Regions from separate parts of the Dehalobacter sp. CP genome, predicted to be linked through region 3. Evidence: predicted binding sites of a transcription regulator. Region 3 holds the regulator's gene; each other region holds the start of a gene.
What was found. Region 3 encodes CtsR, which represses protease genes until heat stress. Its sites were predicted from a motif close to AAGGTCAANNAAGGTCAAAT; they were not measured.
Positions count from the first base shown of each region.

Region 1 (3,283 bases), 670 kb from region 3:
GCGCTTCCTCCGGGGCCGGCTTTTCAAACATAGTTTCCGCCTTGTACAGTCTCGGGGATATTCTGCTGCCATCAATAATCCCGTATTTGGACACTTCTGCCGGCAGTACTTCCTGTACGCCAATCAGATTGCTGTTATACAGCTCGTAGTACCTGATCATTTGTTTCAGACAAGGCTCATCCGAATAGATCACGTCGTCTCCCAAAAGAACGGCAAACGGCTCATTGCCAATAAATCTTCTGGCACTGTAGACGGCATGACCAAGCCCCAGAGCTTCTTTTTGGCGGACATAATGGATATCTACCATCTCAGCAATATGTTTGACCATATCGAGCAGTTCGGACTTTTCTCCGTTCTTTAGAAATAGTTCAAGTTCTACAGAACGGTCAAAATGATCCTCAATGGCTCTTTTGTTTCTTCCTGTGACAATAATGACATCTTCAATACCGGATTGAACCGCTTCTTCAATGATGTACTGAATGGTCGGTTTGTCAACGATCGGCAGCATTTCTTTGGGTTGAGCTTTGGTCGCAGGAAGAAATCTTGTACCCAATCCAGCCGCGGGTATGACTGCTTTACGAATTTTCTGCAAGATTTTTCCTCCTTTTTTTGTTGTTGCTTTGGTTGTTTTTGAACAATCCGAGTTTAGTATGCCGAATTTATCTAACTTTTATGTTTTTTTCTGAATGGCCGCGCTCCTTTCCCTCCATGGAACCGCGGCATTCGTTCATCCGTGGACGTCAAACGCCTCAAATGATTGACTCAAACGAGGCGTTTTCGATATCCAGAATTTTCTTCAAATTTTTTTATGAAAATAAAGGTTTTTTTAAGAGATTCTATTTTAGTGGGTTTTTCTTTTTTTGCTCGAGCAACGCTGCTTTTTCCAGTACCCGGTCAACAATTCCGTATTCTTTGGCTTCTTCAGCGGACATATAGTAGTCACGGTCCGTATCCTGCTGGACTTTGTCCAAAGGCTGGCCGGTTCTTTCAGCGAGAATCCTGTTCATTTTGTTTTTTGTTTTCAGCAACTGTTTGGCGTGAATTTCAATTTCTGTAGCCTGCCCTGATAAACCTCCCCCGGCAATTAACGGCTGGTGGATCAGAATCTCAGCATTCGGCAGGGCAGTACGCTTTCCTTTCGTGCCGGCGGCAAGCAGGAAGGCACCCATACTGGCGGCCATTCCAATACAAATGGTCTGTACATCAGGCCTGATATACTGCATCGTGTCGTAGATGGCCATCCCGGCAGTAATTGACCCTCCGGGGCTGTTAATATAGAGGAAAACGTCCTTTTCAGGATCTTCTGCTTCCAGGAAAAGCAATTGCGCAACGACAACATTGGCAACGTTATCATCGATTGCTCCGCCCAGGAAGATAATACGGTCTTTGAGGAGCCTAGAATAGATGTCGTAAGAACGTTCACCGCGATTCGTTTGTTCAACTACCATCGGGATAAGATAACTCATATTTATTCCCTCCATCATTGATTGTGAATTTTGATATGTCTCTATTTTATTACAAAGGTCAATAAAGGTCAAATAATTTGGGCAAATTTTGGTCATTTCTTTGCTTATGTTCTATCATTGATTTCTTTCTTATGATGATTTTTTCATATTATTTTGATTAATTACCAATCGTGCGTTTGTCTAAACATCCGAACAGAATACATATCATCTTTCCGGTTAAAATAATCCTAGTACGACGTTCTCAAATTCCCTGCTCAAATCATTCATACAAGCTTGATTACCCTAAATGAGGTCTGGGGGCCACAATTCCAGCGTCAAGCGGAGCATGGAGGCGGAGCGCGGCTTTAACGTCCATGGATGGACTAATGTCGCGGCGCCATGGAGGGCAAGGAGCGACAAGCCACGGATGGCGCAACAGCCGAAAGCGGAATTGTGGCGCACAGGCCAACCCGGGAGTTTAACGCAATCATCTATTTGAGTATTTATTTCGGGAATGTTGTACTAGTATGCTTGAAAAAAAGTACTTGTTATCAATCCCATAATTGTACTGGAGGCTTGAAAGTATGAATCTTTTACCGTTCCATCCAATGCGGAATGCAGATCAATTACGCCGTGAAATCAATAGGCTTTATAGTTTACCGTTTAATCTTTTCGAAGATGAGTTCGCTCCGCGCTTGGCCGTTCCATTTACCGACGTCTATGAAACCGACGAAGAGATCATTGTTTCCTGCGATCTGCCAGGACTGCAGAGAAGAGAAGATGTAAGCATTCAGATTGAAAACAACATGATAACCATCAGCGGCACTTTGAACCGCGAACAGCACGTGATTCAGGAAGATCGCCTACACAAAAAAGAAAGGTATACCGGTCAATTCCGCCGCTCCGTCTCTCTTCCAGCGGCCGTTTCTATTGATAATGTCAGGGCAATTTATAAAAACGGCGTTCTGAATGTATTCCTGCCCAAGACAGACAGCAGGGAGAAAAAGTCTGTACAGATTGACTTTCAGCATTAGAAGATCTCGAAACTGTGGCCCACAGACTAATCATAGGGTCGTTTATGTCTTCCTGCCAGAAAGTCGCTTGTGTGGTTATTCCTATTTGCCAAAAAATAATAAATAAATTTTTGTTGGTTATCGACCATAAACTGTTATAATGTATAAGGATAACTTTCAGCATCTTATGCTTTTAATTGAAGGGAGAATATTCGTGCCTAAAGTAATGATTTTCTCTGCGTCTACAGGACACGGACATAATCAGGCCGCAGACTGTCTGAAAAAGGAGCTTGAAGCTTCAGGCTATTCCGTCCGGATTGTAGAACCCTTAAAAAAAGAAGAAAGCTGGATCATGGAAGCCCTTATCGATGACGGTTATCATATACTCGCAACAAGATTACCGAAAATGTACGGTAAACTATATAAGATTACCTATAATGAGTTCTTAAATAAAAATGTCAAAAGAATTTTAAACAGGGCCATGGATAGTGTCATCGAACAGCTGATTCAGGAGTACAAGCCCGACCTGCTTATTACCACCCATCCTCTTCATGTCGGTGTTGTTTCCTATTTAAAAGCATCCGGACGCTTAAATCTGCCTTTTATTTCACTGGTTACAGATTATATGGCCCATCAGTTTTATGTGAATAGTTTTGTTGATGCCTACATTGTTGGTTCACCTTACACCAAGGATACGCTTACGGAAAAAGGTGTTCCTGAAAACAAAATACACATTTTCGGCATTCCGGTACGTGAAGAATTCCGCCAGCCCCGCCTTGTCAGAAACAATGATGTATTTACACTGCTGATCATGGGCGGGAGCAT
Region 1 covers NZ_CP157399.1:2,624,956-2,628,238, forward strand. The annotation lists gene galU (UTP--glucose-1-phosphate uridylyltransferase GalU) at 1-592, opposite strand, end outside; gene clpP (ATP-dependent Clp endopeptidase proteolytic subunit ClpP) at 837-1,466, opposite strand; gene AAH944_RS13060 (Hsp20/alpha crystallin family protein) at 2,030-2,479, shown strand; gene AAH944_RS13065 (MGDG synthase family glycosyltransferase) at 2,673-3,283, shown strand, end outside.
Region 1: clpP (ATP-dependent Clp endopeptidase proteolytic subunit ClpP) is a predicted target of CtsR. The motif match lies at 1,521-1,540, and genes of this name have one in related genera.

Region 2 (3,283 bases), 930 kb from region 3:
ATGAATAGCCGCAGATCCGGGGAAGGAAATGGAATGTATGAATATGCTGCAGTTTTTTGGCAAGGATAGTGACTGAAGGAAAGCCAAAGAAAATTCAGAATTTTGATTCTGAATTGTTAGAAAAATAATTTCTTGCGCATAAAGGGAATTTCTCGGTATTAGCGAAACAATATGTTTGAAAACTAAATCACGTCAGCAGATGAACAGAGAAAAATGATCGAGAAAAAGACCGAGAAAGACTAAGATGATAGGAAGATGAAAATGAGCCAGCAAAAATCATGGTTTGCTGTTGTGAATCCCCGGTCAGCAAATGGAAGAACGCAAGGACTTTGGCCAGGGTATTATCAGCGGCTTCGTCAGGCAGGAATACAGGTGGATTATGCACTGACCTCCCGCTCCGGGGGAGGAACAGAAATAACACGTATGGCTCTAGACGAAGGGTATCGGAGGATAATTGCGGTCGGCGGAGACGGAACTGTCAATGAGGTGCTTAATGGTCTTATTGAGAAGGACCGGCTTGTTGCGGACGATATCGAACTGGCTGTTTTTGAACAGGGAACAGGCGGCGATTTTGTAAGGACAATAAAAACAGGCAAAGAAAAAGGTCTGAAAGCCTTGATCAGGATGCTGAAGGAGCCCAATATCATTCTTTCTGATCTTGGCCGAGTTGACTTTCTGAATTTTGAAGGGGAAGAACGGACACGTTATTTTCTGAATGCATCCAATGTCGGAGTCGGCGCGGAAGCGGTCCACAGGACCAATTGCCGGAGTAAAGCGATGGGCAGCAAGCTCTCTTATCTGACCAGTACTTTAGAAGCTGTTCTATCGTACAAGAGCGTCTGCGTTTCTCTGAAAATGGACCAGGATACATTCTGGGAAGGGAATATCTGGGGGCTTATGGTCTGCAACGGTCAATATATTGGCGGCGGAATGCGTATTGCGCCTGATGCCCGCCTGGATGATGGTTTGTTCGATCTGGTTGTGATAAAAGAAATGAAGCTGTCTAGGCTCTTTTCACGCTTTCCGCTGCTTTATAAAGGTCAACATATCCATCTTCCTGAAGTCCAAGTGTTCCGCTGTAAGGAAATTGCACTGCATATGCCGGATTCCATACTTTTTGAAACCGACGGGGAGATCCCGGGGGTATGTCCGAAGGCATACCGGGTAATCCCTAAGTGTTTGAAACTATGGGTATAAGTTTCCGTTAACATTAAAACCATACGGATGAATACGCATATAGACGAAGATTCTGCAAGGTCAGCTAAAGACAAATATATGTCTGACCAATATTGACCTTTAAAGGAATTTTGCATATAATACAATTAATGGGTAAGGAAAGCAGTTTTGAGGTGGTGAAGACAGTGGATTTTAAAGATTATTATCAAATCTTAGGCGTTTCTCCGGATGCAGACAATAAGGCCATCAAAAAAGCATACCAGGCACTGGCCAAAAAGTATCATCCTGATTTAAACCAGGGTGATAAAGCCTCAGAAGAGAAATTTAAGGAAATTAATGAAGCCTATCAGGCGATATCCGATCCTGCCAAAAGACAAAAATATGATGATTTAAGGGCAAACTACCAGCAATGGCAGTCGCACGGCGGCAGAGGGAATTCTTTTGACTGGTCGGCCTGGCAGGAATCACCGGGGAGCAACCGCTATACCCGTACAATGACGCCGGAAGAGTTCGCGGAAACATTTGGGGACAGAGGTTTTGGCTCTGGTGCCGGCAGGGGCATGGGGGGATTTTCTGATTTCTTTTCCTCGATCTTTGGCATGGGAGCAGGCTATGCTGATGATTCCGATGATTATTATTCGGATAGGATCAGAAGACCGCAGGCCGGCAGGGACATTGAAGGTGAAATCAGTATTACGCTTGAAGAAGCCTATCATGGAACCAAACGGATGATTGAAGTCGGCGGCCGGAGAATTGAAGCCACTGTTCCGAAAGGTATTAAGCATAACAATAAAATTAGGCTCAGCGGACAGGGACAAGCAGGAGCGAAAAACGGAAACAAAGGAGACCTTCTGTTAACGGTAAAAATCATTCCACATCCTGTCTATACCCGGGACGGAGATGATTTGTCCGCCAACATCGAAATCGATTTCTTCAAGGCCGTACTTGGCGGAGAAGCCCGAGTCAAAACCTTAGGCGAAGATATATCCATCAAGATTCCTCCGCGCACCCAAACCGGAAAAAGTTTCCGTCTGAGAGGGAAAGGAATGCCTATTCTCAACAAACCGGGCCATTTCGGCGATTTTTACGCAAAGATTACGCTTGTCCTGCCCGAAGAGATGTCTGAGAAAGAAATGAGTACGCTTCAGGAATTAAGCCAGGAAAGAAACACCTGATTACTCCAGAGTTAGGTCTGCATGCCGCAATTACCGGCGTCAAGCGGAGCATGGAGGGCGCAATCTGCCGAAAGCGGTATTGTGGCATGCAGACCAGACCCAAATATGCTTACCTATTTATATATTCCGTTGACCTACCACAAATACCGGTATGTTAACTCAAAGGAGTGATACGCATGGCTTTTGATACCAACCGTTTTACCCAGAAATCCCAGGAGGCAATCATCGCTGCGCAAAACAACGCAGAAAGTAACCATAACAGTCAGGTGGAACCCGAACATCTGCTACTGGCCTTATTGGAACAAAATGAAGGCGTTGTGCCTCAGATTCTGAATAAATTAAATATTTCGCTAGCTAGCGTCAGCGAGAAGACCAAATCCAGCATCGCGAGACTGCCCAGAATGATGGGAGCGGCTTCTCAGTTGAGCATTTCTCCGAGAATGAGAACAGTACTGGTGAACGCCCATGACCAGATGGAACCGTTTGGGGATGATTATGTCAGCACGGAACATCTTTTGCTGGCCATTGTTGATCAGGCCGGCGGAGAGGCCGGAAAGACCCTGAAAGAAGCCGGAGTTACCCGGGAAGCCCTGCTGAAAGTTCTAAAGGAAATCCGCGGATCTCAGCGGGTTACCGGTCAAAATCCGGAAGGGACCTATGCTGCCTTGGAACAGTACGGCCGAAACCTCGTGACACTGGCCAGAAGAGGAAAACTTGATCCGGTTATCGGCAGGGATGAGGAAATCCGCAGAGTACTGCAGATTCTGTCCCGCCGGACAAAAAACAACCCGGTTCTGATTGGCGAACCAGGCGTAGGAAAGACGGCCATTGTCGAAGGGCTGGCCCAAAGAATCGTGCGCGGTGATGTTCCTGAAGCGATTAAGAATAAAGAAGTAATCTCCCTTGATATGGGCGTGCTGATTGCCGGTGCC
Region 2 covers NZ_CP157399.1:1,284,691-1,287,973, forward strand. The annotation lists gene AAH944_RS06560 (diacylglycerol/lipid kinase family protein) at 262-1,197, shown strand; gene AAH944_RS06565 (DnaJ C-terminal domain-containing protein) at 1,362-2,351, shown strand; gene clpB (ATP-dependent chaperone ClpB) at 2,528-3,283, shown strand, end outside.
Region 2: AAH944_RS06565 (DnaJ C-terminal domain-containing protein) is a predicted target of CtsR. The motif match lies at 1,254-1,273, and genes of this name have one in related genera.

Region 3 (3,283 bases):
ATACGGCACGAAGGATAAACAATTTCTTTGTAGAACTACTAAATAATACTTTATAATACTTTACTCGACTGAATTTTCAACCTGTGGGGGAAATATTAGAATGAAAAATGATAAGAAAAAAGAGATTTGGCTTGATCCTGAGGAACTCCGGCAGTTGTTGGAGGGAGGCTTGTATTGGAAAGATATAGAGCCCAAACTGTCCGAGGAAAATGCGGAAAGCATCAGAAGGCAGTTTAGTCTTGAAGATGAGGCTGATATTAATGACAGTGCTATGGACGAGTATGACCAGAACACCGGGGAATTTGACCAGACCAACGGAGAATATGGCCGGACGGCCGGGAAGTCTCCGGAAGAGGATCAAGCGGAAGCAGGGCCTGTTTTTGCCGGAGATTCGGATGAAGACAATGAGGAGATCAGAACAATTCTGCTTGGTGATCAAAATTCGGGGCAGGATGAACTGCAAAGACTGTTTATCTCCCAAGCGGCTTCCCTGGAAGATGATTTTAATGGAATAGAGGGTATAAGCGAAATCAATGATCCGGCGGAAACAAGTCCGAACAGCTTCAGCCCGCTTGCTGATACTGAGGCAGTGGATGATTTGAATAAAGCTGATGAAGCCTACAACGCAGAAGATACCGCTATGATCCCGAAAAGACCGACTGATCTGGGTACTCTGGAGGAAACAGAAGTAGGGGCGGAAGAAAGAAGCCGCTTTTCTGATTTAAATAGTTATATCATGAACAGTAAAAATGACCCGAGTGCAGACGATGACGATGACCTAGATTTTGAGTTCGAACAGAAAAGCGGCTTTGGTGGACTAAAGCTTGTTATTCTGGTTGTGATTGTCGCAGCGGTCACCTTCGGTTTGTGGTATTTGTTTATCAGCGATTGAGGACTTTTCGTTAAGTACAGCAATGTTAAATTTTTTGTAGTCAGCGAGTATAAAAACCTATCTTCGGATAGGTTTTTTTAAATAAAATAGTTTTCAAAATGATCAAAAAGGGTTAAAATAGTTACAAAGGTCAAGAAAGGTCATAAAGTCAGCAAAGGTCAACATTGAAATAAGGATGGATGACGATGAGTAATTTGGCGGACAGAATCGAGGAGTACCTCAAAAAGATTATAGAGCAGGCCGAAGTTGGGTACATTGTCCTGCAAAGAGGTTATCTTGCTGATTTCTTTTCATGTGCTCCTTCCCAGATTAACTATGTTCTTACAACGAGGTTTACTGCAGAACGCGGCTATCTTGTTGAAAGCAGAAGAGGCGGCGGCGGTTATTTAAGGATTGTTAGGCTGGGACTTGATCCTGAGGGTAAATTCCAGAGACTCATGTCGGAACTCATCGGGGATGACCTTTCCCAGGATCGGGCCAACAATCTTGTGGACAGACTCAGAGAAGAAGATCTGTTCACCAAAAGAGAAGCAATCTTGGTAAAAACGATTTTTTCCGACCGGCTTTTGGTTGGAGTGACGAATTTGCCTTCTACGCTTAGGGCCCGTATGATGAAAGAAATACTGGCGAATATGTGCCGGGACGATGTTAATGATTGATCGGGGGGATAGCAATGCTTTGTCAGAACTGTCAACAACGGGAGGCTGTGGTTCATCTGACCAAAATCATTAATGGACAGGCGGCGCAGCTTCATCTTTGCCAGGAATGTGCGCAGAAAGCGCCTGGTACCGGCTTCAATCTCTACCCTGGAATGGTATCGGATTTTTTACAGGCATTATTTGGGGTAAATCCGGCAGGACAGTATGATCAGACGATCGTAGACAGCCAGCCCGGAAAATGTCCCGGGTGCGGAAGAACTTTTTCCCAGATACAGCAAGCCGGGAAAATGGGCTGTAGCAGATGTTACGATGAATTCGAGCCCCAAATGGAAATGCTCCTGCGCCGGATCCATGGAAGAGGGATGCATGTCGGGAAAGTGCCGGTAAGACGAGGCGCTTCGTTCCGAAACAAACAGGAAATAGTCAAATTGAAAGAACAACTCTTGGAGCTAGTAAAAGCAGAAAAGTTTGAAGAGGCAGCTATATTAAGAGACCGGATTAAAGAAATGGAGAATACTGTCGGAGGTGAGAGCAAATGACTTATCGGGAACTGCTTGCCAAAGACAGCTTCTGGATGAAGGATACGCCGGACATTCCGATTGTATTGAGTTCCAGAATCAGATTGGCCAGAAATATCGCGGACAATCCTTTCCCTCACGTCATGTCCCACGATGATGCCGAAAAAATTGAAGCACAGATTTCCAGCGTTCTGGACGGTTTTACCGCTGAAGGGGAAAAGCTTGTTTATATTCCATTGAAAATGCTTATTCCGGTGGAGAAGAAGGTACTGATTGAAAAGCATCTGGTCAGCCCGGGTTTTAACGAGACTGAATATGCACGCGGTCTGGCCTTGTCCGAAAGCCATAAAATTGCAGTCATGGTCAATGAAGAAGATCACCTGAGAATTCAGGTGCTGATGCCGGGGAACAGCCTCAGGGAAGCTTGGCATCTTGCAGGATTGGTCGATGATTATCTGGAAGCGCATCTGGATATTGCTTATAAAGAAAAGCTTGGCTATTTGACGACTTGTCCCACCAACGTTGGAACCGGCCTGAGAGTATCCGTAATGGTTCACTTGCCGGCCCTGGTGCTAACCAATCAGGTCCAGCAGGTTCTGGGTGCCCTGACTTCGCTTGGGTTGGCAGTACGCGGCCTGTACGGTGAAGGCTCCAGGCCCTTCGGAAATATCTTTCAGATATCCAACCAGGTTACGTTAGGTAAGAGTGAAGAGGACACCTTGGCACATCTTGATGCGGTGACGCGGCAGCTGATGGAACGGGAAGTCCAGATGCGGGAAGTTGTTCGCAAAGAATCTCCGCTTATCGTCGAAGACAAAGTATGGAGGGCCCGGGGGACTTTGGAAAATGTCAGGATCCTTGAAACGGAAGAGATCTATTCACTTCTATCGGAGGACCGGCTGGGCATTGATATGGGCATTTTGTCTAGAGTTTCTGCAGGTTTCGTGTCTGTCTTGATCAACTCAATGCAGGGATGTCTGCAATATAATCTCAATAAGCAGCTGGATGCTTATCATATTAACGCAGAAAGAGCTAATTTTGTGCGTGGAATCTACCATCACAAAATGAGTGAGAATGTAAATTAAACGCCGATAAGTTTGGAAAGGAAGGATCAGAATGTCAAGAAAATTTACGCAAAAGGCAGAAAAAGTATTTATGCTTGCTGAGGCGATTGCCAAACGCATGGGCCATAAGATTATAGGGACTGAGCATAT
Region 3 covers NZ_CP157399.1:358,374-361,656, forward strand. The annotation lists gene AAH944_RS01735 (hypothetical protein) at 101-892, shown strand; gene AAH944_RS01740 (CtsR family transcriptional regulator) at 1,078-1,551, shown strand; gene AAH944_RS01745 (UvrB/UvrC motif-containing protein) at 1,566-2,090, shown strand; gene AAH944_RS01750 (protein arginine kinase) at 2,087-3,154, shown strand; gene AAH944_RS01755 (ATP-dependent Clp protease ATP-binding subunit) at 3,186-3,283, shown strand, end outside.